4 regions of the Streptomyces sp. NPDC051310 genome follow, and region 2 is predicted to be linked to each of the others. Evidence: riboswitches for the same ligand, from Rfam matches in the RefSeq annotation. Region 2 holds a riboswitch; each other region holds the start of a gene.
What was found. A riboswitch is a leader RNA that binds a small molecule or an ion and turns the genes downstream of it on or off. The one in region 2 is predicted to bind cyclic di-AMP.
Positions count from the first base shown of each region.

Region 1: it holds a riboswitch for cyclic di-AMP, as region 2 does, so the genes downstream of both, ACIA79_RS14780 (peptidoglycan DD-metalloendopeptidase family protein) here and ACIA79_RS21820 (M23 family metallopeptidase) in region 2, are expected to answer to the same signal.
Region 3: it holds a riboswitch for cyclic di-AMP, as region 2 does, so the genes downstream of both, ACIA79_RS22590 (transglycosylase SLT domain-containing protein) here and ACIA79_RS21820 (M23 family metallopeptidase) in region 2, are expected to answer to the same signal.
Region 4: it holds a riboswitch for cyclic di-AMP, as region 2 does, so the genes downstream of both, ACIA79_RS23725 (M23 family metallopeptidase) here and ACIA79_RS21820 (M23 family metallopeptidase) in region 2, are expected to answer to the same signal.

Region 1 covers NZ_JBITEO010000008.1:253,151-260,558, forward strand. The annotation lists gene dxs (1-deoxy-D-xylulose-5-phosphate synthase) at 1-1,759, shown strand, start outside; gene ACIA79_RS14760 (aspartate aminotransferase family protein) at 1,756-3,141, shown strand; gene ACIA79_RS14765 (helix-turn-helix domain-containing protein) at 3,201-3,827, shown strand; gene ACIA79_RS14770 (DUF6126 family protein) at 3,848-3,967, shown strand; gene ACIA79_RS14775 (tyrosine-protein phosphatase) at 3,981-4,793, opposite strand; cyclic di-AMP (ydaO/yuaA leader) riboswitch at 5,581-5,738, shown strand; gene ACIA79_RS14780 (peptidoglycan DD-metalloendopeptidase family protein) at 5,743-6,678, shown strand; gene ACIA79_RS14785 (SGNH/GDSL hydrolase family protein) at 6,847-7,408, shown strand, end outside.
Region 2 covers NZ_JBITEO010000015.1:17,650-25,057, reverse strand. The annotation lists gene ACIA79_RS21850 (FG-GAP-like repeat-containing protein) at 1-751, shown strand, start outside; tRNA gene ACIA79_RS21845 (tRNA-Lys) at 853-925, shown strand; gene ACIA79_RS21840 (PLP-dependent aminotransferase family protein) at 973-2,442, opposite strand; gene ACIA79_RS21835 (carboxymuconolactone decarboxylase family protein) at 2,490-2,948, shown strand; tRNA gene ACIA79_RS21830 (tRNA-Met) at 3,007-3,080, shown strand; gene ACIA79_RS21825 (PP2C family protein-serine/threonine phosphatase) at 3,223-4,392, shown strand; cyclic di-AMP (ydaO/yuaA leader) riboswitch at 4,619-4,754, shown strand; gene ACIA79_RS21820 (M23 family metallopeptidase) at 4,766-5,860, shown strand; gene ACIA79_RS21815 (aldo/keto reductase) at 6,207-7,175, shown strand; gene ACIA79_RS21810 (PrsW family intramembrane metalloprotease) at 7,195-7,408, opposite strand, start outside.
Region 3 covers NZ_JBITEO010000016.1:4,748-12,155, reverse strand. The annotation lists gene ACIA79_RS22605 (hypothetical protein) at 1-46, shown strand, start outside; gene ACIA79_RS22600 (DUF5133 domain-containing protein) at 176-409, opposite strand; gene ACIA79_RS22595 (isopenicillin N synthase family dioxygenase) at 909-1,925, shown strand; gene ACIA79_RS22590 (transglycosylase SLT domain-containing protein) at 2,104-2,898, opposite strand; cyclic di-AMP (ydaO/yuaA leader) riboswitch at 2,901-3,064, opposite strand; gene ACIA79_RS22585 (Tm-1-like ATP-binding domain-containing protein) at 3,514-4,788, shown strand; gene ACIA79_RS22580 (GTP-binding protein) at 4,760-5,365, opposite strand; gene ACIA79_RS22575 (DUF742 domain-containing protein) at 5,352-5,717, opposite strand; gene ACIA79_RS22570 (roadblock/LC7 domain-containing protein) at 5,717-6,118, opposite strand; gene ACIA79_RS22565 (nitrate- and nitrite sensing domain-containing protein) at 6,115-7,408, opposite strand, start outside.
Region 4 covers NZ_JBITEO010000017.1:114,211-121,618, reverse strand. The annotation lists gene ACIA79_RS23740 (GNAT family N-acetyltransferase) at 1-1,152, opposite strand, end outside; gene ACIA79_RS23735 (HPr family phosphocarrier protein) at 1,285-1,566, shown strand; gene ACIA79_RS23730 (GntR family transcriptional regulator) at 1,836-2,501, opposite strand; gene ACIA79_RS23725 (M23 family metallopeptidase) at 2,848-3,630, opposite strand; cyclic di-AMP (ydaO/yuaA leader) riboswitch at 3,644-3,807, opposite strand; gene ACIA79_RS23720 (M16 family metallopeptidase) at 4,036-5,403, opposite strand; gene ACIA79_RS23715 (M16 family metallopeptidase) at 5,430-6,764, opposite strand; gene ACIA79_RS23710 (DNA topoisomerase (ATP-hydrolyzing) subunit A) at 6,951-7,408, shown strand, end outside.

The sequences.
Region 1 (7,408 bases), on a different contig from region 2:
GGTGGAGCTGACCATCGCCCTGCACCGGGTCTTCGGCTCGCCCGCCGACCGCATCCTGTGGGACACCGGCCACCAGAGCTACGTGCACAAGCTCCTCACCGGCCGGCAGGACTTCTCGAAGCTGCGCGGCAAGGGCGGCCTGTCCGGCTACCCCTCCCGCGAGGAGTCCGAGCACGACGTCATCGAGAACAGCCATGCCTCCGCCGTCCTCGGCTGGGCCGACGGTCTCGCCAAGGCCAACCAGCTGCAGGGCCGGGACGACCACGTCGTCGCGGTCATCGGCGACGGCGCCCTCACCGGCGGCATGGCGTGGGAGGCGCTCAACAACATCGCCGCGGCCAAGGACCGCCCCCTGGTCATCGTCGTCAACGACAACGAGCGCTCCTACGCGCCCACCATCGGCGGTCTCGCCAACCACCTCGCGACGCTCCGCACCACCGACGGCTACGAGCGGTTCCTGTCCTGGGGCAAGGACGTCCTGCGGAACACGCCCGTCATCGGGACGCCGCTGTACGGCTCGCTGCACGGCGCGAAGAAGGGCTTCAAGGACTTCATCGCCCCGCAGGGCATGTTCGAGGACCTGGGGCTGAAGTACGTCGGCCCGATCGACGGCCACGACATCGAGGCGGTCGAGTCCGCGCTCCGCCGCGCCAAGCGCTTCCACGGCCCCGTCCTGGTGCACTGCCTCACCGAGAAGGGCCGCGGCTACCAGCCCGCGCTCGACGACGAGGCGGACCGATTCCACGCCGTGGGCGCGATGGACCCGCTCACCTGCGCACCGCTCACACCCGCGGGTGCCCCGTCCTGGACGTCCGTCTTCGGTGACGAGATCGCCGCCATCGGGGCGCGCCGGCCGGACGTCGTGGCGATCACGGCGGCGATGCTGCAGCCGGTCGGCCTGGACAGGTTCGCCAAGGCCTTCCCCGACCGGGTGTACGACGTCGGCATCGCCGAGCAGCACGCCGCGGTCTCCGCCGCCGGGCTCGCCACCGGCGGCCTCCACCCGGTCGTCGCCGTCTACGCCACCTTCCTCAACCGCGCCTTCGACCAGGTCCTCATGGACGTCGCCCTGCACAAGTGCGGCGTGACCTTCGTCCTGGACCGGGCCGGGATCACCGGCACCGACGGCGCCTCCCACAACGGCATGTGGGACATGTCGATCCTCCAGGTCGTGCCCGGCCTGCGGATCGCCGCCCCGCGCGACGCCGACCAGCTCCGGGCGCAGCTGCGCGAGGCCGTCGAGGTCGACGACGCGCCCACCGCCGTCCGCTTCCCCAAGGAGGCGGTCGCGGAGCCGGTTCCCGCCGTCGGGCGCATCGGCGGCATGGACGTGCTGCACCGCCCGGACGGCGCCGTGTCCGACGTGCTGCTGGTGGCCGTCGGCGTCATGGCCCCGGTCTGCCTGCGGGTGGCCGGCCTCCTGGCCGAGCGCGGCATCCCCTGCACCGTGGTCGACCCGCGCTGGGTCAAGCCGGTCGACGAGGCGCTGGCGCCGCTGGCCGCCACCCACCGGCTGGTCGCGGTCGTGGAGGACAACTGCCGCACCGGAGGCGTCGGTTCGGCGGTCGGGCAGGCCCTGCGTGACGCCGGCGTCGACGTACCGCTGCGCACCTTCGGCATCCCGGAGCAGTTCCTGCCGCACGCCAAACGCGGTGAGGTCCTGGCCGACATCGGACTCACCCCCGTCGAGATCGCCGGGCGCATCAGCGCCGTCGCACCGGCCGACGGCGGGCCGGCCCGCAAGGAGAACCAGGCATGAGCAGGAAGTTCGACCTGGCGGCGCTGCTCGCCGACCGCGGCGGCGAGCGCTACGAGCTGCACGCCCGGCACGTCAACCACCAGCTGCCGCGCATGCTCCGCACCATCGGCTTCGACAAGGTCTACGAGCGGGCCCAGGGCGCGTACTTCTACGACGCCGACGGCAACGACTACCTCGACATGCTCGCCGGTTTCGGCGTGATGGGCGTCGGCCGGCACCACCCCGTCGTCCGCAAGGCACTGCACGACGTCCTGGACGCGGAGCTCGCCGACCTCACCCGCTTCGACTGCGCGCCGCTGCCCGGGCTGCTCGCCGAGAGGCTGGTGTCGTACTCGCCGCACCTGGACCGGGTGTTCTTCTCCAACAGCGGTACGGAGGCGGTGGAGACCGCGCTGAAGTTCGCCCGGTGCGCGACCGGAAGACCGAGGATCGTCTACTGCGCGCACGCCTTCCACGGGCTGACCACCGGGTCCCTGTCGGTCAACGGCGAGGACTGCTTCCGGGACGGGTTCGCGCCGCTGCTGCCCGACACCGCGATCCCGCTCGGCGACCTGGCGGCGCTGGAGCGGGAGCTGAAGCGCGGCGACGTGGCCGCCCTCATCGTCGAGCCCATCCAGGGCAAGGGCGTGCACGAGACGCCGCCCGGGTTCCTGCGGGCCGCCCAGGAGCTGCTGCGCCGGCACAAGGCGCTGCTGATCGCCGACGAGGTGCAGACCGGGCTCGGCCGGACCGGCGACTTCTACGCGTACCAGCACGAGGACGGCGTCGAGCCCGACCTGCTCTGCGTGGCCAAGTCACTGTCCGGCGGCTACGTACCGGTCGGCGCCACCGTCGGCAGGGACTGGATCTTCAAGAAGGTGTTCTCCTCGATGGACCGGGTGGTCGTCCACTCGACCAGCTTCGGGTCGAACGCGCAGGCCATGGCGGCCGGGCTGGCCGTGCTGTCCGTGCTGGAGGACGAGGAGGTCGTGGCCAACGCCCGGCGGACCGGCGAGGAGCTCAAGACCCGGCTCGCGGCGCTGGTGGACCGCTACGAGATGCTGCGGGAGGTCCGCGGGCGCGGCCTGATGATCGGCATCGAGTTCGGCCGCCCGTCCTCGCTCGGACTGCGCAGCCGCTGGACGATGCTCCAGGCGGCCCGGAAGGGGCTCTTCGCGCAGATGGTCGTCGTCCCGCTGCTCCAGCGGCACCGCATCCTGACCCAGGTGTCCGGCGACCGGCTCGAAGTGATCAAGCTGATCCCGCCGCTGATCATCGGCGAGCGGGAGGTCACCCGGTTCGTGGAGGGCTTCGAGGACGTCATGGCCGAGGCCCACGCCGGGGGCGGCCTGCTGTGGGACTTCGGCAGAACGCTGATGAAGCAGGCCGTCGCCAACCGCTGATCTTTTGCCTCCGAGGCAAGAAAATTGCCCCGGAGGAAAATTCCTGGCGCAATGGTGGCATGTCCAGCTCCGCCGGGGAACCGTCCCCGGACCTCGTGCCCGAGACACTGCCGGACGTGGCGCCGCAGCTGCGTGAGCTGCGCCGACGCCGCGGCCTCACCCTGGAGGCGGCCGCCCGCCGCGCGGGCCTGTCGCCGGCGCATCTGTCCCGGCTGGAGACCGGGCGCCGCCAGCCGTCCCTGCCGATGCTCCTCGCGCTCGCCCGTATCTACGGTACGACCGTGTCCGAGCTCCTCGGCGAGGCGGCGCCGGAGCGTGACCCGATCGTCCGTGCCGGGCGCCCCGAGCCCGTCGAGGCCGACGGGTGGACCTACCACCAGGCGGGCGGCCCCGGCCGGGCCATGCAGGCCCTGCGCGTCCAGGTGCCGTACGCGAGCCGGGGCGACGACCTCGTCCGCGTCCACCCGGGCGAGGAGTGGCTGTACGTCCTCCAGGGGCGGGTGCGGCTCGTCCTCGGCGACGCGGTGCACGTCCTCGATCCCGGCGACAGCGCCCACTTCGACTCGCTGACCCCGCACCGGATCACCGCGGCCGCGGGCCGCGGGGCCGAGCTGCTCTTCGTCCACACCCTCCTGCAGAGCGCCGCCGCCGACCTGTGCCTCGGCGGCTCCGCACCCCGTCGCTGACCCCGTGCAGAAAGGCCGCCATGTCGTCCCAGGAGTGGAAGTTCCCCCGAGGTCTCGTCGTCCGGCTCTTCGCCTATCTGGTGGCGGGCCACCTCTTCGCGGCGTTCCTGTACCTGCTCTTCGGGCTCGGGGCCGGCTGAGGGCCGGGCCCGGTCAGCCCTCGTCGAGGAGGCGCTCGCGCAGCTTCTCGCGGGTCGCCGCGGTCAGGCCGAGGCCCTCGGCGAGGTACCGGTCGGTCGTGCCCCAGGTCTCCTCGATCGTGGCGAACGCCGCCGACAGGTACGCGAGCCGGGCCTCGAACAGCGGGCTGAGCAGCTCCATCACCTCGGGCGACATACCGGCGGAGGACGTGTCGCTGCGGTGCACCTTGTAGCGCCGGTGCGGTTCGTTGGACTTGAGGTAGTCCTCCTCGATCGCCTCGCGCTCCACGCCGACCGCCAGCAGGGCCACCGCTATCGACAGCCCGGCCCGGTCCTTGCCGGCCGCGCAGTGCAGCAGCGCGGGCACGCTGTCCTCCGCGAGGGCGTGCAGCACCCGGCTGTGCTCGGCGGTGCGGTGCTTGATGATCGTGCGGTACGAGGCGGTCATGCGCGCCGCCGCCTTGCCGTCCGCGAGGATCTCGCGCAGCTGGTCGATGTCGCCGTCGCGGACCATGCGCCAGAACTCGGCGCCGTCGGCCGGGTCGGACAGCGGGATGTTCACGTTCCGCACACCGGGGAGCGCGACGTCGGCGCCTTCCAGCTTCTGGTCGGCGGTGTTGCGGAAATCGAAGATCGTGTGCAGCCCGAGCGAGCTCAGGAACGCCGCGTCCTCGCTCGTCGCGTGCGCCAGGTGCCCGCTGCGGTAGAGCCTGCCGTGCCGGACGCGGCGGCCGTCGACCGTCGGCAGCCCACCCACGTCGCGGAAGTTGCGCACTCCCGACAGTTCGGGCTCGGTCGACGGGACCTGCGGCAGCTGCTGCGTCACGGGGGCTCCTCCGCGTCTCACGCCGGCGCCGGCCGCCGACGATGTCGCGATCCGACGATACGACATAGGTATCCCCGGGCAATGATCCGTGGGCGGCGGACGCTGCGACCGCGGTGCGGGCACCCGCGCGCCGCCGCCGGGCGACCGGTACCGGGCCCGTCCGCTCCCCGGATCCGTCCGGCGGCCCCCGGCACGCGGGGTGACCGCACGCCATGAGGCGCGCGACGGGATGTATGCGTATGACCCGTTTGCTCCTGATCATGACGTACACGCTTTTTGGGTGACATGTTCCGTATCGGCCGCCCGCGGGGCGCCCCCGGGCAGTCCTCAGGTGTCTACCCTGTGCCGCCCTCGGGCCTCTGCCCCGTGCCGCTCCCGCCTCGCCCCGGTCCGGTGCCGGCTCCGTGTGGGTACGAATGCCGGTAAATCGGACAGCGTGTCGCTGTTCTGTCCGGATTCACCATGGTTTGCCTCTCGTGGCACATCCATGAAAGGCGGCTTGTGTCCGTATTGAGCTGTTCGGGATAACGTGCCCCGATAGCAAGGGAGATGGGCCGCGCCACGTGAGCAGCGTCATAAAGGTGACGGTCCGTGGCCGCGCGCCGTTCCCAAATTCCTTGCGGGAAGCGGAAATTCATGATCCGTAATCCACGGAACGTGACCGGCAATTCCGCCCGGCGCCAGGGAAATGAATGGCCCGCGGAAAACAGCGGCTTGTTCGGCCCGGCCCTGCTGTCCTACGGTCACGGCAATCCGGCCGGACCGCCGAATCCTGCCACCGGCCCGGAATTCGCACCCACCCACGCGTGGCAGGAGCGGGGGAACCAGGTAGTACGCCGATCCCGGATGGACGGGACCGGCTCGGGGTGAAGTCGCGTCGACCACGCGGCCGGGCATCTCCAGCCCGAACCCGACAGCTCACCTCGCAGGCGCCGGAGAGGAATTCGCCATGCCCGCGAAGGGTAAGCACCGCCGTCCCAAGTCCAGCCCGATCACGCGTGGTTTCGTCGCTGCCGGAACCGGTGGCGCCGCCATCGCCATCCCGCTGCTCGGCGCCACCGGTGCGCACGCCGCGGAGAGCAGCGCCGCGCCGGCAACCGCTCCGCAGCAGGTCGTCGCCGCCGCGCAGACCGCCAAGGCCGCGCCGCGCACGTACACCGTGGTCGCCGGCGACTACCTCGCCAAGATCGCCCACAACAAGAACGTCAAGGGCGGCTGGCACAAGCTCTACAAGGACAACCGCGAGGTCATCGGTGACGACCCGTCGCTGATCCTCCCGGGCATGAAGCTCACCCTCGGCGCCAAGGGCACGCCGGCGAAGGGCGCCCCGGCCAAGGCCGCCCCGGCGAAGCCGAAGGCCGACGCCGACCGCGGGGAGGCCCGCGCCTCCCGCTCCGTCGTCAAGGCCGAGGCCCCGGCCCCGGCCCCGGCGCCGGCCCCGGCCTCGGCGCCGGAGTCGGCCGCCCCGCAGACCACCGGCTCCGGGTTCACCGCGCCGGTCGACGCAGGCATCACCACTCCCTACCGCGCCTCCGGCTCCATGTGGTCCTCCGGCTACCACACCGGCGTCGACTTCGCGGCGTCCTCCGGCAGCACCGTCAAGGCCGTCGGTCCGGGCAGCGTCGTCTCGGCCGGCTGGAGCGGCGCCTACGGCAACGAGGTCGTCATCAAGCACGACGACGGCAGCTACTCGCAGTACGCCCACCTCTCCTCGCTCTCCGTCTCCGCCGGCCAGAGCGTGAGCGGCGGCCAGCAGATCGGCCTGTCCGGCTCCACGGGCAACTCCACCGGCCCGCACCTGCACTTCGAGATCCGGACCAGCCCCAGCTACGGCTCGGACATCGACCCGATCGCGTACCTGCGCCAGCACGGCGTCTCCATCTGACGCACCGCCGGATTCCTCCGGTCACGACCCCCGCCCGGCACCGCACCCGCGGTGCCGGGCGGCGGTGTATTCCGAGTTGGTCCAATCTTGACCGGTGGCGAATCTCACCCCGCGTCAACCCCTCCTTACGGTCGCGTAGCTCACACCCGGAAGGAAAGATGTGGTGCCGTGGCAGACGATTCGATTTTCAGAGACAGTGACGCATTCGGGTCGTACGTGGCGATCGGTGACAGCTTCACCGAGGGCGTCGGGGACCCCGGGCCCGACGGGAGGTACGTCGGCTGGGCCGACCGCCTCGCGGTGCTGCTCGCCGACCGGCTTCCGGATCCGGACGACTTCCGGTACGCGAACCTCGCCGTACGCGGCCGGCTCCTCGACCAGATCGTCGAGGAGCAGGTGCCGCGGGCCAAGGAACTCGCCCCCGACCTGGTGACCTTCTGCGCGGGGGGCAACGACATCATCCGGCCGGGCAGCGACCCGGACGACGTCGCGGAGCGCTTCGAGCGCGCCGTCGCCGACCTCACCTCGGTGGTCGGCACCGTTCTGGTGACCACGGGCTTCGACACCCGCGGGGTGCCGGTGCTGCGGCATCTGCGCGGCAAGATCGCCACCTACAACGGTCACGTCCGCGCCGTCGCCGACCGGTACGGCTGCCCCGTGCTGGACCTGTGGTCCCTCAGGACCGTGCAGGACAAGCGGGCTTGGGACGCCGACCGCCTGCACCTCTCCG
Region 2 (7,408 bases):
GCTGGCGATCAACAAGTACGCCGGGATGGAGCTGATCAAGGGCAGGCCGGACGGCACGCTCTCCGACAAGCCCGCCGAGACGTCGCCGTTGCCGTGGGACGACGTGGACGCCGCCGTGGCCATCGGCGACCCGCTGGGCGACGGCTGCAACGACCTGCTGCTGCGTCACTCCTCGGGCGTGCTGTACCGCGCGGAGGGCTCGTTCGACGGGGCCTGCCGGCTGCCGGACCGCCAGGTGGGCACCGTCCGGGTGTCCCTCGGCACCGGCTGGGACGTCCACAACGTGATCGCCTCCCCCGGCGACCTCACCGGTGACGGCGTGGACGACGTGATCGGGCGGGCCGCGGCCACCGGTGACATCTGGCTGTACGCGGGCAGGGCCGACGGCCGGCTGCAGCCGGGCGTGCGGATCAGCTCGAACTGGTCCGCGTACAAGAAGGTCGTCGGCGCGGGCGACCTCAACGGCGACGGCCACGGCGATCTGCTCCTCCAGGACGCCTCCAACGAGCTGTGGCGCGTCGAGGGCCGCGGCGACGGCACCGTCAGGAGCCGGGTCCTCGTCTTCAGCGACTGGGGGGCCAACCGCGACACCGTCCTCGGCATCGGCGACCTGTCCGGTGACGGCAAGGCGGACCTCCTGTCCCGGGACACCTCCGGCAACCTCTGGCGCAACGACGGCAACGGCGCGGGTTCGTTCGGCGGTTCGCGCCTGGCCGGCAGCGGATGGACCTCGCACAGGACGCTGTTCTGACACCGCCTGCCCGGGCCCGGGGGCCGATACTCGATCGGCTCCCGGACCCGGGAGGGCTATGCTCGGCACAACGCGAGGCGCCCGGATATGCTGCGGGTCGCGGGCCGTTAGCTCAATTGGCAGAGCAGCGGACTTTTAATCCGTTGGTTGTGGGTTCGAGTCCCACACGGCCTACCGCGCAGCCCCGGACCGGCATCCCCGGTCCGGGGCTTCTTCGTGCCTCACCGCCCACCCGCCGGCCGCAGCGCCGCGCACAGGGCCTCCAGGGCGGGGCCGTAGGCATGGTCCGGCGGGGTGGCGTAGCCGACGACCAGGCCGTCCGGGGCGGGCATGGTGGCGGCCGGGTGGCGGAAGGCGGCGAGACCGTCGAGGGCGATGCCCCGGCGCCCGGCCGCCCGTACCGCGGAGGCCTCGGTGCCCGGCGGGAGGCGCAGGACGGCGTGGAGGCCGGCCGCGATGCCGGTGGGGACGAGGTGCGGCGCGTGGGCGGCGAGGGCGGTGACGAGCCGGTCGCGGCGGCGGCGGTACCGCTGGCGCATGCGGCGCACGTGGCGGTCGTACGCGCCCGACGCGATGAAGTCCGCGAGGGTGAGCTGGTCCAGGACGCTTGCCCACGCCTCCCGTTCGCCCTTGGCGGCGAGCACGGCCCCGACGAGGTGCGGGGGCAGGACCATCCAGCCGAGCCGCACGGCGGGGGAGAGGCTCTTGCTGACGGAGCCGCAGTAGAGGACGTGGTCCGGGTCGAGGCCCTGGACGGCGCCGACCGGTTCGCGGTCGTAGCGGAACTCGCCGTCGTAGTCGTCCTCCAGGACCAGGGCGCCGCGCGCGCGGGCCCAGTCGACCACCGCCGCGCGGCGCCGCGCGTGCAGCGGGCCGCCGGTGGGGAACTGGTGGGCGGGCGTGAGCAGTACGGCCCGTACGCCGGGGCGGTCCGCCAGCTCCTCCGTGCGGGCGCCGTCCTGGTCCAGCGCGAGGGGGACGGTGGGCGTCCCGGCGGCCTCCAGCAGCGAGCGGTGGAAGCCGAGTCCGTACGACTCGACGGCCAGCGGGCCGCGCAGCACCCGGTCGCCGAACAGCAGGCGCAGCGCGTGGGCGAACCCCGAGCAGATGACGATGTGCTCGGGCGAGGTGTGCACGCCCCGCGCGCGGGCCAGGTAGGCGGCGAGCGCCGTGCGCAGCTCGATGCGGCCCCGGGGGTCGCCGGGGCCGTAGGCGGAGTGCGGAGCGGCGTTCAGGGCGCGGCGGGCGGAGGCGAGCCAGGCGGTGCGGGGGAAGGACGAGGCGTCGGGGGATCCCTGGCGCAGGTCGTGGCGGACGGGCGGGCCGGCCTCGCCCATCGTCCGCCCGGGTCCCGCCGGTCCGGCGGCCGCTGTGGCCGCTCCCGTGGTCCTGGCCGTTCCCGCCGGTACGGCCGCCCGTCCGGCGACGCGGGTGCCGGACCCCTGGCGGGCGGTGAGCCACCCCTCGGCGACGAGCTCGGCGTACGCGTCCGCGACCGTGTTGCGGGCGAGCCCGAGGTCGGCGGCGAGCGAGCGGTACGGCGGCAGGCGCGTGCCGGGGGTGAGCCTGCCGCTGCGGACGGCGTCGCGCAGCGCGGCGCTCACCGCGGCCCGGCGGCTACCGCCCGCCGGCAGCTCCAGATGCAGGTCGGACCCGGTGCGCTCGGCGGAATTGACCCATGATTCCGGCATGGAAGTGCACCCTACAGCCGGTCTTTCCGGTCCTTAGATTCGACGGCATGACGAACACGGACACGGTTTCCCGGCTCGACTTCGCCCAGGCCGCCCCGAAGGCCTTCAAGGCCCTGATCGGATTCGACACCGCCGCCCGCGAGGGCCTCGACCCCACCCTGGTGGAGCTCGTCCAGATCCGGTCCTCGCAGCTCAACGGCTGTGCGTACTGCCTGCACATGCACACCCGCGACGCCCGCAAGGCCGGTGAGAGCGAGGAGCGGCTGCACATGGTCGCCGTCTGGGAGGACGCCGCGCACTTCTTCACCGAGCGCGAGCGGGCGGCCCTCGCGCTGACCGAGGCCGTCACGCTGGTCGCGTCGTCCGGGGTGCCGGACGACGTCTACGCGCGCGCTGCGGCCCACTTCGCGCAGGAGGAGCTGGCGCGGCTCCTGGCCCTCATCCTCACGATCAACACCTGGAACCGGATCGCCCTCAGCACGGCCAAGATCCCGGGCGCCGCGTAGCGCCCGGCGGTCCGTGGTGATGATCTCCGCTCCGATGGCGTAAGGTGGTGTTCACCGACGCGGGGTGGAGCAGCTCGGTAGCTCGCTGGGCTCATAACCCAGAGGTCGCAGGTTCAAATCCTGTCCCCGCTACTGATCGACGAAGACCCGGTGCCTTGCGCACCGGGTCTTCGTCGTTCCCGGGCCGAGTGCGCTCGCCCGGTCGGCCGATGGCGTACGGCGGTGCGGCGCGGCTCCGGACGGCGTGCGCGGGCCCCGCCTACCGTCCGTAGCCGTGGGCGACAACGGCGGCACCGGGGGTACCGGCACGAGGGGCGCGACCGCGGACTCCACCTGGGTGCGCAACCCCCGGCGGGCACGGGTGCGCCGCTTCCTCCGGGCGGTCCCCGCCCTCATGATCGTCGGCGGGATCGGGTACGACCTGGCCACGCCGCCCGCGTTCACCGCCGTGCCGCTGTTCGCCGCCGCCCCGCTCGTCGCCGCGCCCTTCTTCACCGCGCGTACGACCCTGGTGGCGGGGCTCGCCGCCGTCCTGGCCGTCGTCGGGCCGCGGCTCCACAGCGGCGTGCTGCACGAGGCCCCGGCGATCACCGAGACCGTCACCCTGATCACGGTCTCGGGGCTCGCGCTGCTCATCAACCGGGTCGTCCGGCGCAGCGGTGAGCGGCTCGCCTCCGCCCGCGGCATCGCCGAGACCGCGCAGCGGGCGGTGCTGCCCACGCCGGCCGAGCGGATCGGCGGACTGCGCGTGGCGGCGCGGTACGAGGCGGCGCAGGCGGACGCGTTCATCGGCGGCGACCTGTTCGCCGTGCAGGACACGCCCTACGGGGTGCGGCTGGTGGTCGGGGACGTACGGGGGAAGGGCATGGGCGCGGTCGAGGCGGTGGCGGTCGTGCTGGGGGCCTTCCGGGAGGCGGCAGAGCAGGAGAGCTCCCTGGAGGGCGTGACGCAGCGGCTGGAGCGGGCGCTCGCCCGGGAGGGCACGCGGCGGGACGGGCTGGACGCCTTCGAGGGGTTCACCACCGCCGTCCTGGCCGAGGTGCCGCGCGGCGAGGGGGTGGTGCGCATGGTCAACCGCGGCCACCCGGACCCGCTGCTGCTGTACGCCGGCGGGAGCCTGGAGCCGCTGGAGCCGGCCGAGCCGGCGCTGCCGCTGGGCATGGCCGACCTGGGGGCCTGGCCCGACCGCGCGGAGCAGGTGCCGTACCCGCCCGGAGCGACGCTCCTCTTCTACACGGACGGGCTGTCGGAGGCGAGGGACGCCACCGGTGCCTTCTACGACCCGGCCGTGGGGCTGGCGGGGCGGGACTTCGAGGGGCCGGAGGAGCTGCTGGACGCGCTCGTCGAGGACGTACGGCGGCACACCGGCGGCGGGGCCACCGACGACCTGGCCCTGCTGGCCGTGAACAGGCCGTCGGCGCACGCCGCCGAGCACCGAGCGTGACCGGTGCATACCGCTCCGCAAAGCATTTGACGTGGAGTCGGAAAGTGTGATGAGGCGCGCGGGGCCTGAGGGGCCGTCAAGTTGCCGCATCTGCCCGCCTGTGGGGCGGTACGTCCGGCCGGTGGAAGTTAATGATCAGTAGGAACAGCTTGGAAACGCGGCCCCGCGTCTATTAACGTTCGATAACGCAGCGCGGTCGTCCCAGCCGACGCAAGAGCGACGGCACCGTGCGCGCGCGCCGAATTCCGCATGGGAACCGGGGAACCACCACTTGGGGTGAATCGGGCCGCATCGCCGGCCCGTAGGAGACCTTCCTGCTCCGAACCCGTCAGCTAACCCGGTAGGCGAGAAGGAAGGAAAGGAGTGCGCCCCCGTGGCGTCCAACAGGCCTGCCCCCGAAGCGCCGTCGGCTCCCTCGGCCCCCTCGGCTCCCTACGCCGCCGCTTCGTTCGGTTCCGGTGCTCCCGCGGACGGTCCGTGGGAGGAGTGGAACCCGACCGAGGACACCGTCCGTCCGGTCCGGGGCCGCCACCGGGTCGTCAAGCAGCGCGGCGGGCTGGCCCGCAGCTCCACCGTCCTCGGCGTGGGCGTGATCGCGGCGGTCGGCGCGGGCGGCATGGCCACCGCGCAGGACAAGCCCCCGGTCTCGATATCCCTGCCCGACCTGCCGGGCGCGATCGCCGACAGCCTGCCGGACGCCGAGTCCATGCCCGGTATCGGCACCCTGATGTCCGACGACGGCGACACCCCGGGCGACGCTCCCGTGAACGCGGCGCCGCTCACCGCCGCCTCCCTCACCGCCGGCGACGGCACCGGTGACCAGGCCGACAGCGGAGCGAACGCCGGCGAGGCGCTGCGCGCCCGCATCCTCCAGCAGGCCGAGCAGCAGCAGGCGTCCGCCGACGCCGCGGCGAAGGCCGCGGCCGAGAAGGCAGCCGCCGAGCAGGCCGCCACCGCGGCCAAGGCCCAGCAGACCGCCGCGGAGAAGGAAGCCGCCGAAGCGCAGGCGAAGGCCGAGGCCGAAGCCGCCGCCAAGGCGGAGGCCGAGCGGCTGGCGAAGCTCGCCGCGAGCTACGCGCTGCCGACCTCCTCGTACACGATCACCTCGACCTACGGCCAGGCCGGCTCGATGTGGTCCTCCGGCTACCACACCGGGCTCGACCTCGCGGCCCCGACGGGTACGCCGGCCAAGGCCGTGCACGGCGGCACCGTCAAGTCGGCCGGCTGGTCCGGTTCGTACGGCTACCGGATCGTCCTGGAGCTCGAGGACGGCACCGAGGTCTGGTACTGCCACCTCTCCTCCATGACGGTCGGCGCCGGCCAGAAGGTCGCCACCGGCGAGACGATCGGCCGTGTCGGCGCCACCGGCAACGTGACCGGTCCGCACCTGCACCTGGAAGTGCACACCGCGAGCGGCGAAGGCATCGACCCGCTGGCATGGCTGCGCGGCAAGGGCCTGACCGTCTGATGCCGACCGCGTCGGCGCGGCAGCTCGTTGCGCGGGGCCCAGCTGCCAGGGAGCTCGTGGCGCGGGAACGGCCCGGCCGGGCGCTGTCCGGCCGGGGAGCTTCCGCGCGGACACCCTGCCCGCGGACACCTTCCCCGCGGGCGCCGTCCGCAGAGGCGCCGTCCGCGCGGGCATCGGGAGGCCGAGGCTCCGTGGAGCCGGCCGTCCGCGAAGACCCCGGCAGTCCTGGCGGTGCACCCCCCGACGCCAGGGCTGCCGGCTGCCCCTGTGCCGCTGCGGCAGACTGCCCGCGTCCGGGCGTGCGACGGCCGGAATAGCCGCCTCCTCGAGGGGCGTTGAGCCACGCATGACCTCACTCCGCACGCTGGGCACCTCCGACCTCCACGTCTTCCCCCTCGGGCTCGGAGGTAACGTCTTCGGCTGGACCGCGGACGCCGCGCAGTCCTTCGCCGTCCTCGACGCCTACACGGCCGCCGGCGGCAACTTCATCGACACCGCCGACACGTACTCGTCCTGGGCCCCGGGCCACCAGGGCGGCGAGTCCGAAACGGTCATCGGCGACTGGCTGGCCGCCCGCGCGAACCGGTCCGACGTCCTCATCGCCACCAAGGTCGGCTCCCACCCTCGGTACAAGGGTCTCGCCGCGTCGAACATCAAGGCGGCGGCCGAGGAGTCCCTGCGCCGGCTGCGCACCGACTACATCGACCTCTACTACACGCACTACGACGACCCGAGCGTGCCGGTCGAGGAGTTCGTCCCCGCGCTGGACCAGCTCGTCAGGGACGGCAAGGTCCGTGCCATCGCCGCGTCCAACATCTCCGCCGAGCGGCTCCAGGAGGCCCTGGACTTCTCCGCCCGCGAGGGCCTCGCCTCGTACGTCGCGCTCCAGCCGCACTACAGCCTCGTCTCCCGCGACACCTACGAGGGACCGCTGAGGGACACCGCCGAGCGGGCGGGTCTGTCCGCCGTGCCCTACTGGGCGCTCGCCTCCGGGTTCCTCACCGGCAAGTACCGTCCGGGCGCGGACGTCGACAGCGCCCGGGCCGCGGGCGCGGGCAAGCACCTGGAGACCGCACGCGGCCGTGCGGTGCTCGCCGCCCTGGACGCCGTCGCCGAGGGGCGCGGCGTCGAGGTCGCGACGGTGGCCCTGGCGTGGCTGCTCGCACGGCCGACCGTCGCCGCGCCGCTCGCCTCCGCGCGCACCGCCGAGCAGCTGCCCCCGCTGCTCGCGGTCGCCGGCGTGGAGCTGACGCAGGAGGAGCTGGCCGCGCTCACCGACGCCTCCGCCACGGAGGAGCCCGCCGGCAGCCTTTAGGGACCGGGACCGGGACCGGCTACGACCGGTACGGGTTGTAGCCCGCGTAGTCCCGGTGCGGAGGCGGTGTCCACACCCGGCCCGTCGCCCGCGCCGCGTACGTGAGGGCCGGGCCGGCCACCTCCTTGCGCTGCCACAGGTGGTACAGCAGTTCCTGCTCACGGGCCGCGAAGTCCGGGTCGGCCGCCCCCCGGCGGGCCCGGTGCCGCAGGAACGCCAGCGACGTCGCGAAC
Region 3 (7,408 bases), on a different contig from region 2:
GGGAGGCGGAGCCACCGTCCCGGCCTCCGGAGCTCTCGACCGCTGAGCCCTGAGCGCTGACCGCTGACCGGTCGCAGGGGCCGCCCGGCCTCCGCTGCGCCGTGTCCGGCGGGGCCGGTCGCCCCGGCGCGGGCCACCGGGGCCCGGTGGCTGCCCGGCCGGACGGGAGCCGGGGTCAGCCGCTGGTCAGCAGGGAGTCGTCCTCGGGGCGCGCACCCGGCAGCCGGTAGCGGGCCGCGATGAGGGCCGCGTCCACATCGCGCGTGCCGGTCGAGACGCACAGCGTGTAGGCGATGTCGTCGATGCGCTGGCGCACCTCGGGGCTGGCGGCCTCGTCGGCCTGCAGCAGCTTCAGCGTCTCGTACTGCTCGACCAGGTTCTTCAGGACCGCGGGGTGGGCCATCAGCACGCCGGTTCTCCTTTTCCGCACCCGCAGGTGCCTGTTCCGTCTCGCGTGCCGCACCTGTTACCCGGCGATCCGCGTCCGACACGTCGTGCATGCGACACGTGGCGCGTTCGGTGCGTCGCGCATGCGATACGTCGTGCGTTCGGTGCGGCGCACGGATCGGCGGGCATGCGCCACTTCCCGGCCGCGGCCGGCCGAGGGCGCGGGCCCGGGCGGCGGCGCCCCGGCTGGCGTGATGTGACGAGCGGGACATCGTCCGCGCCGGGCATTCGTCGTATGATCGCCGCGTGACTCTTCTCGTGATGCGCCGGCACGTGGACTACGCGCGCGTCACGACCATGGGCTGTCCGCCCCAGGCCTGATCACCCCGTCACCTCTCCACCCGGCCCTGCCGCGGACGCCCGACGACGCACGGCTCACCCCTGTCGACCGCTTTCCGCACGCCGCGATCCCGCCATCCCAGGGAGCAGGGCCCTCGTCAGACCAGAAACGGAAGGCCACCATGCCGTCCATGCCCGCTGCCTTGCCCACCAGCCTCCCCGTCATCGATCTGTCCCGGGCCGACGATCCGCTCACCCGGGCGGCATTCCGTCGCGATCTGCACGAGGCGGCACGCGACGTCGGGTTCTTCCACCTCACCGGACACGGCGTGAGCCCGGCCGAGACCGAGCGCGTCCTGGCCGTGACGAGGGCGTTCTTCGCCCTGCCCGAGGCCGACCGGCTGGCGATCGCCAACCTGCGCTCGCCCCACTTCCGCGGCTACACCCGCGTGGGCCACGAACTCACCGGCGGCCGGTCGGACTGGCGCGACCAGCTCGACGTGGGTGCGGAGCGGCCGGCGCCCCCCATCGGCCCCGGCGACCCGCCGTACCTGTGGCTGGAGGGCCCCAACCAGTGGCCCGCCGCGCTGCCCGAGCTGCGCTCCGTCGTGCTCGCCTGGCAGGACCGGCTGGCCGCGGTGGCCCACCGGCTGCTGCGGGAGCTGCTCGCCTCCCTGGGTGCGCCCGGGGACTTCTTCGACAAGGACTTCGCCGACCGTCCGCACCTGCACACCAAGCTGATCCGCTACCCCGGATCGGCCCCCTCGGGCGCCGGCCAGGGCGTCGGCGCGCACAAGGACTACGGGTTCCTGACCCTGCTGCTGCAGGACGAGGTGGGCGGTCTCCAAGTCCGGTCGGGAGACGGCTACATCGCCGTACCGCCCCTGCCGGGCGCCTTCGTCGTCAACCTCGGCGAGCTGCTGGAGATAGCCACCGAGGGCTACCTGTCCGCGACGGACCACCGGGTCGTCAGCCCACCCGGTGCGGTGGAGCGGTTCTCGGTGCCGTTCTTCTACAACCCGCGGCTCGACGCGGTGATCAGGACCGTGCCCGGCGCCTACCTGGAGCACGCGCCGGGCGTCGCGCAGGACCTCGACAACCCGCTGCACGCCGAGTACGGCCGCAACGAACTCAAGGGCTGGGTGCGGGCCCACCCCGAGGTGGCGCGCCGTCACCACCCCGAACTCGTGGCCGGCTGACCCCGGGACGCGGGAGGGCGCCCCGCCGGAGCCTGCACGGAGCCGGAGCAGCACCGCTCATGGCCGTCGCCGTCCACGGCGGCACGCGGACCGGTCGGCGTGGCCGCCGCACGCGCCAAAAGGGGCCGGTCCGGGGTGAGTTCCCCGGACCGGCCCCCGACGGGAGTGACGGCGCCCGTCAGTAGGGGCCGTTCACGTTGTCGATGGAGCCGTACCTGGCGGCGGCGTAGTTGCAGGCGGCGGTGATGTTGGCGACCGGGTCGTACGGGTCGGTGGACGTCCCGGGCACGTGGTAGGCGCGGAACGTGGGGTCGATGACCTGGAGGAGGCCCTTGGACGGAGTTCCGGCCGCGGCGTTGGAGTCCCAGTTGTTGATGGCCAGCGGGTTGCCCGAGGACTCACGCATGATGTTGCGGTGAATTCCCTCGTACGTGCCGGGAATTCCGCGCTCGGCCATGATGGCCAGGGCTTCCTTGATCCAGCCGTCGAGATTGTCCGCGTACGCCACGGGCTTCGGGGCGAGGCTGGTGCGCGTGGAGCGGTCGGCCCGCTCCGCCGGGGCGGTGGAAACAGCCTTCGCCTTCGCCGTGGTCTTCACCGCGGTCTTCACTGCGGCCTTCGCCTCGTTCTTCGGCTTCGGCTTGGCGCCGATCGTCAGCTTGAGGCCCGGGTGAATGAGGGACGGATTGTCACCGACGGCCTTGCGGTTGTCCTCGTACAGCTTTTTCCAGCCCCCGGTCACCTCGTGTGTCCGGGCGATCTTGGAAAGCGTGTCACCGGCGATCACGGAATAGGTGACGGGCGAGGTCACGGCCTTTTCCACGACGGCGGAGGGAGCCGTGTTCGGCGCGGCCTCGGCCGCGGTGGCGCCGAACAGCGGCAGGGCGAGGGCGGCGCCGCCCGTGCCCGCGGCGACGAGACGCCGGGTGATCGGATGGTTGCCGGGGCGGCGGTGCTTACCCTTTGCGGGCATGGGACATTCCTCTCCGTCGCCTGCGAGGTGAGCTGTCGGGTTCGGGCTGGAGATGCCCGGCCGCGCAGCGCGCGACTTCACCCCGAGCCGTCCCGTATTTCCGGGCCGGCGGCTTACCTGGGTCCCCCGCTCCTGCCGTACGTCAGTGGATGGGTGCGGATTCCGGGCGGCGGCAGGATTCGGCGGTCCGACCGGATTGACCGTGACGGTAAGCGAGAGCAACGCGGCCGAACAAGTCCTGAATTACGCACGGCCGGTTACGGGAACGCCATCGTTCGCGTCCTCCCGGAAACTCAACTTTCTTTCCGAACAGCGGAAATGGAGGGGGGAGGACTCCAGGAGGCCGGGTTCGGAGGTGAGTCATATCACGGCCGGTGTATAAGGGGCAATTATGTTGGCATGCGGGGGAAACCAAGCAAGATGGCTGACTCATCCGTAATCGGGACATTCAGGCGAAAGGTGCCCGATCCGGCGAGGTGACGGGAAGCGGTCGGCCGGTCACCCGCGAGGAGCTCCGCCCGCCCCGGCCGCGGCGGACCCGGGCGGGGAACGCACCGCGATCTTCCCCGCGCACGCACCTTGCCGCTCCGCCGCATGTCCCGGACAGTTGCCTCCATGGCGATCGTCGTACTGGTGGGCACCCTGGACACCAAAGGGCTGGAGTACGGATGGCTGCGCGAGCGGTTGCTGCGCCACGACGTGGACGTCGTGGTCGTCGACACCGGCGTGGCCGGATCCCCCCGCATACCCGCCGACGTGCCCCGGGCCGACGTGGCGCGGGCGGCCGGCGCCGACCTGGAGCGGTTACGGGCCCAGGGCGACCGCGGCGCGGCCGTCACCGCGATGGCCCGGGGCGCCGCCGAGACCGTGCTGCGCCTCCACGGGGAGGGCCGGCTGCACGGTGTGCTCGCCCTCGGCGGCAGCGGCGGCACGTCCATCGCGACCCGCGCCATGCGCGCGCTGCCGCTCGGCGTGCCCAAGGTGATGGTGTCCTCCATGGCCGCGGGCGACGTCTCGCCGTACGTCGGCTCCGCGGATATCACCATGATGTACAGCGTGGTCGACATCGCGGGCGTCAACAGCGTCTCCGCGCCGATCCTCGCCAACGCCGCCGACGCCGTCGCGGGTATGGCGAAGGGCTTCGCCGCGGCCGGCCGGGCCCCGCTGCCCACCGGCCCCGGTGCAAACGGCGGCCGCCCCCTCGTCGCCGCGAGCATGGCGGGCGTGACGACCCCCGGCGTCGACGCCGCCCGCGAACGGCTGACCGGACTCGGCTACGAAGTGCTCGTGTTCCACGCCAGCGGCGCGGGCGGGCGCACCCTCGAAACGCTGTCCGGGCAGGGACTTTTCGCGGGCGTCCTCGACCTCACGCTCAGCGAGCTCGCCGACGACCTCTGCGGCGGCATCCTCACCGCGGGCCCGGACCGGCTCCAGGCCGCCGGGCGCCGCGGCATCCCCCAGGTGGTCGCCCCGGGCGCGCTGGACATGGTGAAGTTCGGCCCGGCCGACACCGTTCCCGCGCGGATGCGCGACCGGGACATGCGCGTGCACAACCCGTCCATCACGGTGGTGCGCACGACGCCGCGGGAGTGCGCGGAACTCGGCCGCCGCGTGGCGGCGAAGCTGCGGACCGCCACCGGCCCGGCCGCCGTGTGCCTGCCCCTGCGCGGACTGTCCACGCTGGGGGAGCCGGGCGGGCCGTACCACGACCCGGCCGCGGACGAAGCGCTGTTCGGGGCCCTGCGCGACGGGCTGCGCGGCAGCGCCGTCGACGTCGTCGAGATCGACACGCACATCAACGACCCGGCGTTCGGCCGTGCCGCCTCCGACCTGCTGCACCGCATGATCAGCGGCGCACCGGTCAGGCAGGTGCCGAGGCCTTCGCGATGAGCAGGTCGAGCAGCGACAGCAGCGCGTCCCGGACGTCGCCCCGTGACCGGGCGTCCAGCAGCAGGACCGGCGTGTCCGGGTCGCCCAGCCGCAGAGCCGCCCTGATCTCCTCGACGGTGTAGGGCTGTTCGCCGTGGAAGCAGTTGGCGCCCACGACGAAGGGCAGTCCCCGGCTCTCGAAGAAGTCGACGGCCGGGAAGCTGCGGTCCAGGCGCCGCGTGTCCACGAGCACGACCGCTCCGAGCGCGCCGTTCAGCAGGTCGTCCCACATGAACCAGAAGCGCTCCTGGCCGGGCGTACCGAACAGGTAGAGGACCACACCGGCGTCGGTGAGGGTGATCCGGCCGAAGTCCATCGCCACCGTGGTCACGGCCTTGGACTCGATGCCGTCGAGGTCGTCGACGCCGACGCCCGCGGCCGTCAGCCGCTCCTCCGTGCGCAGCGGCTCGATCTCCGAGATCGTCTCGACCAGTGTCGTCTTCCCGACGCCGAAGCCCCCGGCGACGAGGATCTTGACGGGGGCCGCTTCCGCGGACGGCGCTTCCCGGGACGGGGACCGGGGGTCAGATACGGGCAAGGTTGTCCCTGATTCTCATGAGCAGACGGGCATCGGTGGTCTCGGACTCCTCCAGCGGCGGCCGGTGGTGGATCAGCCCGCGGTCCGCGAGCTCGCCGAGGAGGAGCGTCGTCGGAGTCAGGCGCATACGCATCCGGGCCGCGATCTCCGCGACCGCCAGCCCGCCGGGCGGCGGACACATGGCCAGGACGGCCTGCCACTCCGAGGGCAGGCCGCCCCGCGCGTCCGCGGCGACGGCCGCCGTGATCGTGGTGTCCATGGTCAGGGCGGTGTGCGGAGCTGCCGTACGGCCGTCGGTCAGGGCGTACAGCCGCGTCCGCCGGCGGCCCGCGCGGGGCGGCTCGTCCGCCATTACGACGTGGACGTCTCGGTGCGTTCGGGCGTCCCCAGCCACTCGCCCAGCGCCTGCGCGGTGCGCACGGCCTCGCCGCCCAGCTCGCCGAGGCGCGCCTTGCGCGAGGTCACGACGATGAGGGTGCTGCCCTCGCCGCAGCCCACGATGCACAGGTACCGGTCGTCCATCTCCACCAGCTGGCGGATCACCCGGCCCCCGTCGATCTCCCGGGAGATCGCCTTCATCGTGGCCGCGATGCCGGAGGCCGCCGCGGCGACGCGCTCGGCCTGGGGCCGGTCCAGCAGGTAGGCGCTGAGTTTGATCCCGTCGTTGGACAGCAGCACGGCGCCCTGGATGCCGGCGATCCTGCTCAGGTTGTTGTCCAGGACGCTGTAGATCATGTCGTTCGGTGTCGTCATGGCTGATCCCGTCGGAGCTCTTGTTCGACTTGCTGGGTTCCGTGTTCGTAGTCCGACCAGGCGTCGGCCACTTCCTCGGGGGTCGCCGTGTCGGGGGCGACCGTTGCTTCCGGTGCGCGAGGCTCGCGCAGTTGCCGGACCATGTGGGTCTGCGGCACGCGCTCGGGGAGGGGCGGCCGGGCGCCGCCTCCGTCCCCCGGCGCCGCGGGCCGTACCGGCGGAGCGTCCTGCGCCCGCTGCTGCGTGCGGCGCACGGGCAGCCCGGCGGCGCCGGCGAGCGGCACCGGCCCGGCACTGCCCTCCGCACGGCGCGGCAGAGCCGCCCGGCCCGGCTGCGCGGGCACCCGCGCGGCCTCGGGCGCGGGCTCGTGAGCGGTGGAGGTCTCGTGCGCGGTGGCCGGTCCGCCGGCCGAGGCGGGCGCGGACGGCGGTGTCACCGCTGCGCGCACCGGCTCCCGCTCCCCGCCGCTCCCCGCCGCGCCGCGGCCGTCGCGGTCCTTCCCGGGCCCGGTCGGTACGAGGTGCTCGGCCGGGACGATCACCACGGCCGAGGTCCCGCCGTAGACCGACCGGCGCAGCGTCACCGTGGCTCCGAGCCGGTCGGCGAGGTGGCCGACGACGAAGAGCCCGAGCCGGTGGGCGTTCTCGGCGAGGACGGCGTACGGCGGCGCGGAGTGCAGGCGCCCGTTCATCTCCTCGTACGCCGCGGGCGTGACCCGGGGCCCCCGGTCCTCGATCTCCACCGACAGCCCGTCGGTGACCAGCTCGGCCCGGATGACCACCTTCGAGCGCGGCGGCGAGAAGCGGGTCGCGTTGTCCAGCAGCTCGGCGAGCAGATGGCTGATCTGGCTGATCACCCGCGGTTCCACGCTGATCTCGTCCAGTGCCTGCCGCTCGATGCGCCGGAAGTCCTCCACCTCCGCGGCGGCCTCCCGCAGCAGATCGGCGACGCGCATGGGATCGGTGTGCGGATCGGGGATCTCCCCACCCGCGAGGATGAGCAGGTTCTCGATCTGCCGCCGCATCCCCACCGTCAGCTGGTCGGACCGCATCAACCGGGCGAGCAGCGTCTCGTCGTGCCCGAAGGTGTCCTGCAGCTCCTCGGTCAGGGTCAGCTGCCGGCTCACCAGGTTGCCGGTGCGGGAGGCGATGCCCGCGGCGAACATCCCGAAACCGTGACGCTCCGCCGCCAGTTGCCGGTGGCCGTCCACGGACACGGCGACGACCCGCGCGAACGCATCGCTGATCCGCCCGACTTCGTCCCGGTTCCCGGTGACCGAGGGCAGGGCG
Region 4 (7,408 bases), on a different contig from region 2:
GTGGAGTCCGGAGAGCAGCGCGATGCCGATCGCGCCGGACTGGGTGAACAGCCCGATGCGGCCCTGCGCCGGCGGGTGCGGCGCGAGGGACGCGTTCAGCCGCACGCCGGACGCGGTGTTGATGACGCCGAAGGCGTTCGGGCCGATGACGCGCATGCCGTACGAGCGGGCCCGGCGCACCAGTTCCCGCTGGCGCTCCCGTCCCGCGGCGCCCTGTTCGGCGTATCCGGCGGAGAGGACGACCAGCCCCTGGACACCGTGCTCGCCGCAGTCGGCGAGGACCTCCGGCACCCGCTCGGCCGGTACGGCGACGATCGCGAGGTCGACGGGTTCGCCGATCTCGCCGACGGAACGGAAGGCCGGGACACCGTCCATCTCGCTGCGGCCCTCCGGCAGGGCGCCGTTCACGGCGTAGGTGCGGCCGGTGTACCCGGCGTCGAGGAGGTTGCGCAGGACCGTGCGGCCGACCCCGCCCGGGGTGCGGCCGGCGCCGATGACGGCGACCGAGCCGGGGGCGAGGAGCCGCTGCACGGACCGGGCCTCGGCGCGCTGCTCGCGGGCGCGCTGCACGGCCAGGGAGCGGTCGGTGGGCTCCAGGTCGAGGTGGAGGCGTACGGCGCCGTCCTCGAAGCTGCGCTTCTGGGTGTACCCGGCGTCGGTGAAGACCTTGATCATCTTGGAGTTGGCGGGCAGCACCTCGGCCGCGAAGCGCCGGATGTCCCGCTCGCGCGCGACGGCCGCGATGTGCTCCAGGAGCGCGGAGGCGACGCCGCGCCCCTGGTGGGCGTCCTGGACGAGGAAGGCGACCTCGGCCTCGTCGGCGGGTGCGCTCGCGGGGTGCCCCCGGTCGTCGATCCGGTCGTAGCGGACGGTGGCGATGAAGTCGTCGCCGACGGTGGCCGCCAGGCCCACCCGGTCCACGTAGTCGTGGTGGGTGAAGCGGTGCACGTCCTTGGCGGAGAGGCGGGGGTAGGGTGCGAAAAACCGGTAGTACTTCGACTCGTCGGAGACCTGCTCGTAGAAGCTGACCAGGCGTTCCGCGTCATCGGGAGTGATCGGCCTGATGCGGGCGGTGCCGCCGTCGCGCAGCACGACGTCGGCCTCCCAGTGGTCGGGGTACGCATGGTCCGGCTGATCCGACGGGGTCCGCATGGGGCCCAGCGTACGGTGAGGCACACCGGTCGCGGAGGTGCTGTGGACAGGGCCCGTCGATCAGGTTCGCGCACACCCCGGACAACATGAGAGAGTGGTCTAGACAACCCCCTGAACTCGAAGGGCAACACCATGGCTGAGCGCCGCGTCAACGTCGGCTGGGCCGAGGGCCTGCACGCCCGCCCCGCCTCCATCTTCGTCCGTGCCGCCACGGCCTCCGGCGTTCCCGTCACGATCGCCAAGGCCGGCGGCAACCCGGTGAACGCCGCCTCGATGCTCGCGGTGCTCGGCCTGGGCGCGCAGGGCGGCGAGGAGATCGTGCTCGCTTCGGACGCGGAGGGCGCGGACACCGCCCTGGACCGTCTGGCGAAGCTCGTCGCCGAAGGTCTCGAAGAGCTCCCCGAGACCGTCTGACCTTTCCGGGCCTCCGGGCCGGACCCTTCCGGGACCGGCCTTCCGGGACCGTTCCCGGTTACCGAGACCGGTTCCCGGTACCGGGATCCGTTCCCGGTTCCGGGTATGGTCCCGGTTTCCGGACGCCGAGCGGCGGAGCCGCATCGCCATGGAATTCGATTCCGGGCCGGTACGGCTCCGCCGTTTTCGTTGTGCGGACGTGAATGACAGGGCTGGACAGGAAAATCCACGCCCGCGGGAAATGCTCTTCTTTGTATACGGCCCCGCTGTTAATTGCGGGCGCTCGCCGTGTTTACGTGATGTTGCGAAGTCCTCACACGCAGCCGGTGCGCCTCGCGGGACCGCTCCGCGTGCAGCGCGGTGAGCGCCCTGGCCCGGTCCGCGTCGCCGCGCGCCACGGCGTCGACGATCGCGCCGTGCTCGGCCCACTCCTCCACCGGCCGCGCGGACTCCTCAACCGCGTACATCCAGGCGATCTTGTGCCGCAGCTGGGTCAGCAGGGCGGTCAGTCCGGGGCTGCCGGAGGCCTGGGCGAGGGTCTCGTGGAACCAGCCGCCGAGCGAGCGCAGGTCCTCGCCCCGCCCCCGGCGCGCGCGCTCCTGACCGAGCCTGACCAGGCCCCGCAGCACCTTGAGGTGTGCCTCGGTGCGCCGCTGGGCGGCGCGTGCCGCGCCGAGCGGCTCCAGCAGGGCACGGATCTCCAGCAGGTCGGCCGCCTCCTGCTCGGTCGGCTCGGCGACGCACGCCCCGACATGGCGGCGCGTGGTGACGAAGCCCTCCGACTCCAGGGTGCGCAGGGCCTCGCGGACGGGGACGCGGGAGACGCCGTAGCGGCGTGCCAGCTGCTCCTCGGTGAGCCGGCTGCCGCGCTCGAAGACCCCGGAGACGATGTCGTCGCGGATAGCCGTGCATACCGAGTGCGCGGGAATGCGCATACCGAACCTCCGACTGGATCCGCGCGGAACGATGAGCGCCGACGATTTTGACGAGTGTTCAGTGACTCTATTGCAGCAGGCCTGCGTTTCCGATGGCCGTCCGGAATTCATGGATATCTTTTGGCCAGGATCGGCCGGGATCGGCCGGGACCAACGGTGATCACCTCTGATCGGCAGGCATCGGTCGGCCGGAGACCTGCCGGGATCCGCCGGGATCCGCCGGCACCGCGCAGGAGGCGACGCGGACGGCGCCGCGCCGAGCGGCCCGTGCACGCCGAAAGGCCCCTGCTCGCGGGGAGCGAGCCGGGGCCGGCGGACGCCCGGGCGGGGGTCCCGGGCGTCGGGGTCAGACGTTGACGCCGTGGGAGCGCAGGTACGCGACCGGGTCGATGTCGGAGCCGTAGTCGGCGCTCGTGCGGGCCTCGAAGTGGAGGTGCGGGCCGGAGGAGTTGCCGGTCGAGCCGGAGATGCCTATCTGCTGGCCCGGCATGACGCGCTGGCCCACGGAGACACTGACGGAGGAGAGGTGGCCGTACTGGGTGTACGTGCCGTCCTCCATCCGGATCACGACGTTGTTGCCGTACGCGCCGCCCCAGCCGGCCTCGACGACGGTGCCCAGGCCCACGGAGACGACCTCGCTGCCGTAGGCGGCGTGGAAGTCGATGCCGGTGTGACTGCCGGAGGACCACATGGCGCCGCCCGCCCCGTAGGAGGTGCTGACGTACGAGCCGGCGACCGGGAGCGTGAAGGAGTTGAGCCGCTTGCGCTCGGCCTCGCGGGCGGCGCGCTCCTCGGCGTCACGGGCCGCCTTGGCGCGGGCTTCCGCCTTGCGCTTGGCCTCGGCCTCCGCCTGGGCCTGGGCCTGGGCGAGGGCGGCGGCCTCCTCGGCCTCCCGCTCCTGGGCCTCGGCCTGGGCGTCGACGCGGTCGGCGATCGTGTCGGTGATGACCGCCTGGTTGAGGCCGGTGTCCTCGAGAGCGCGGGTGTCCGTGTCGGCGGCGAGCGCCGGGGAAGCGAGGGTTCCGATCACGCCGGTGGTGGCGAGGGCCGCGACGCCGGCGGCGTGGGCGCTCTTGCGGCTCAGACGGCTCGGGGCACGGTGCTTCCCGGTGGCACGGGTGAACGCCATGAAGTGGCTGGTCCTTTCCTTCCTTCTCGCCTACCGGGTTAGCTGACGGGTTCGGAGCAGGAAGGTCTCCTACGGGCCCCTCCGCACGGATGCGAAGGCGTCCGATTCACCCCAGGGACTGCGTGGGTCCCCGGCTCCCCGGGCTCGCGCCCGGTGGGGATTCGGCGATGGCTGTCCGGTGCCGCGGGTGCGGCGGGTACAGCGGGCGGACAGCGCATCAGACGCTAAGCGGCCGATCTTTCAATCACCAAACGAACACGCTTTTTTGTAGCGCACGCCACAGGGCAGACACGTAACCTCCCCAATAAAACGGACATACAGCGGGGAGACAGGGGAACCCCGGCATCCGATCGGATACCGGGGTTCCGCGCACCGGGCGGGCGGCGGTCGCCGACCGGCTGTCAATCAGCCGGAGACGACGGACACTTCGCCGATGCCGAGCGCCTCGACGGGCTCCTTGATCTGCGCGGCGTCGCCGACGAGCACGGTGACGAGACGGTCCACCGGGAAGGCGCTGACGACGGCGGCGGTGGCCTCCACGGTCCCGGTCTCGGCCAGACGGGCGTACAACTGCGCCTGGAAGTCGTCCGGGAGGTGCTGCTCGACCTGGTCGGCGAGGGTGCCCGCGACGGAGGCCGCCGTCTCGTACTTCAGCGGGGCGACGCCCACCAGGTTCTGCACGGCCGTCTCGCGCTCGGCGTCGGTCAGACCCTCGGCGGCGAGGGTGCGCAGCACCTGCCACAGGTCGCCCAGCGCCGGGCCCGTGGTGGGCGTGTCGACGGATCCGCTGATGGCCAGCATCGCGGCGCCGTTGCCCTCGGGGCCGGAACGCAGTACCTGGCCGAAGGCCCGCACGCCGTAGGTGTAGCCCTTCTCCTCGCGCAGGACGCGGTCGAGCCGGGAGGTGAGGGTGCCGCCCAGGCAGTACGTGCCGAGGACCTGCGCGGGCCACACGCGGTCGTGCCGGTCGGGGCCGATGCGGCCGATCAGCAGCTGCGTCTGCACGGCCCCGGGCCGGTCGACGATGACGACGCGGCCCGTGTCGTCGGCGGTGACCGGCGGGACGGGGCGGGGCGCGGCGGTGTCGCCCGTCCAGGCGCCCAGGGTGTCGGCGAGCACGGCGTCGAGGTCGACGCCCGTCAGGTCGCCCACGACGACCGCGGTGGCCGTGGCGGGCCGGACGTGCGCCTCGTAGAAGGCCCGTACGGCCGCGGCGTCGATCCGCGCCACCGTCTCCTCGGTGCCCTGGCGGGGGCGGGACATGCGCGAGGTGGCCGGGAAGAGCTCCTTGGAGAGCTGCATGGCGGCGCGGCGGGCCGGGTTGGCGACCTCGTGCGGGATCTCGTCGAGCCGGTTGCGCACCAGGCGCTCGACCTCGCTGTCGGCGAAGGCGGGGGCGCGCAGCGCCTCGGCGACCAGTCCGAGGGCCTTGGCCAGCCGGGAGACCGGCACCTCCAGGGAGACCCGGACGCCGGGGTGGTCGGCGTGCGCGTCGAGCGTGGCGCCGCAGCGCTCCAGCTCGGCGGCGAACTCCTCCGCCGAGTACTTGTCGGTGCCCTCGGACAGGGCCCGCGACATGATCGTGGCGACTCCGTCGAGGCCCTCCGGCTCGGCCTCCAGCGGAGCGGCGAGGGAGATGTCGACGGCCACGACCTGCTGGCCGGGACGGTGGCAGCGCAGCACCGTCAGGCCGTTGTCGAGGGTGCCGCGCTCGGGGGCCGGGAAGGCCCAGGGCTTGGGCGTGCCCGCCTGGGGTCGGGGGTGGAACTCCATGGACGTCAGGGACACAGCGGCGTCGCTCACTGGTCGGCTCCCTCTTCCTGCTCGCTGCGGTCTGCGGTGACGGGCTCGTAGACCAGTACGGCCCGGTTGTCCGGGCGCAGCCGGGCCTTGGCGACCGCCTGCACCTCCTCTGCGGTGACGTCCAGGACCCGCTGGACGGCGGTGAGGGCGAGCTGCGGGTCCCCGAACAGGACGGCGTAGCGGCACAGTTCGTCCGCGCGGCCCGCGACCGTGCCGAGCCGGTCGAGCCACTCCCGCTCCAGCTGGGCCTGGGCCCGCTCCATCTCCTCGGCGGTGGGGCCCTCGGCGGCGAACCGGGCCAGCTCGTCGTCGACGGCGGCCTCGATGTCGGGCACGTCCACGCCGGCGGAGGTCTTCACGTCCAGCCAGCCGAGCGAGGGCGCCCCGGCCAGCCGCAGCAGGCCGAAGCCGGCCGACACGGCCGTACGGTCGCGGCGCACCAGGCGGTTGTGCAGCCGGGAGGACTCGCCGCCGCCGAGGACGGTCAGGGCCAGGTCGGCGGCGTCGCACTCGCGCGTGCCGTCGTGCGGCAGGCGGTAGGCGGCCATCAGCGCGCGGGCCGGGACCTCCTCCTCGACGACGTGGCGCAGCTGCTCCCCGATGGTGTCGGGCAGGGTCCCGTCGCGCGGCGGCTGCTTGCCGTCGTGGGCAGGGATGGAGCCGAAGTACTTCTCGATCCAGGCGAGCGTCTGCGCCGGGTCGATGTCGCCGACGACCGACAGCACGGCGTTGTTGGGCGCGTAGTACGTACGGAAGAAGTTCCGCGCGTCCTCGAGGGTGGCGGCGTCGAGGTCGGCCATGGAGCCGATCGGCGTGTGGTGGTAGGGGTGGCCCTCGGGGTAGGCGAGGGCGGTCAGCCGCTCGAAGGCCGTGCCGTACGGGACGTTGTCGTACCGCTGGCGGCGCTCGTTCTTGACGACGTCCCGCTGGTTCTCCATGGACTCGTCGTCGAGCGCCGCGAGCAGGGAGCCCATCCGGTCGGCCTCGAGCCACAGGGCCAGCTCCAGCTGGTGGGCGGGCATGGTCTCGAAGTAGTTGGTCCGCTCGAAGCTCGTGGTGCCGTTGAGCGAGCCGCCGGCGCCCTGGACCAGCTCGAAGTGGCCGTTGCCCTTCACCTGGGCCGAGCCCTGGAACATCAGGTGCTCGAAGAGGTGGGCCAGGCCGGTGCGGCCCTCGACCTCGTGGCGGGAGCCGACGTCGTACCAGAGGCACACCGCGGCGACCGGGGTCAGGTGGTCCTCGGAGAGCACCACGCGCAGGCCGTTGGCCAGGCGGTGCTCGGTCGCTGTCAGGCCGCCGGAGCCGGCCTGGGCTGTGGCCGTGTGACCCATGGGCATGTACGTCCCTTCGATCGCTGGTGGAAAGTGCTGCCACTGTATGCAAGCGGACCGACACCTGGCGAAGTTCCCGTACCGCCGGATCATCCCTCTTCCGGGTCGCGGTCGGCGTTGTCGGTGGGACGGTCCACAATGGTCGGCGTCAGATCAGCCCTTGCCTGGTGAAGGAGCGCAGCCGCGATGGCCCGCCGCAGCACGAAGACCGCGCAGCCCGACGACTTCGAGGAGCGGATCCTCGACATCGACGTCGTCGACGAAATGCAGGGCTCCTTCCTCGAGTACGCGTACTCGGTGATCTACTCCCGGGCCCTGCCCGACGCCCGCGACGGCATGAAGCCGGTGCACCGCCGCATCGTGTACCAGATGAACGAGATGGGCCTGCGGCCCGAACGCGGCTTCGTCAAGTGCGCCCGGGTCGTCGGCGAGGTGATGGGCAAGCTGCACCCGCACGGCGACGCCTCGATCTACGACGCGCTGGTGCGTATGGCGCAGCCCTTCTCCATGCGGCTGCCGCTGGTGGACGGCCACGGCAACTTCGGCTCCCTCGGCAACGACGACCCGCCGGCCGCCATGCGGTACACCGAGTGCCGGATGGCGGACGCCACCTCCCTGATGACGGAGTCGATCGACGAGGACAC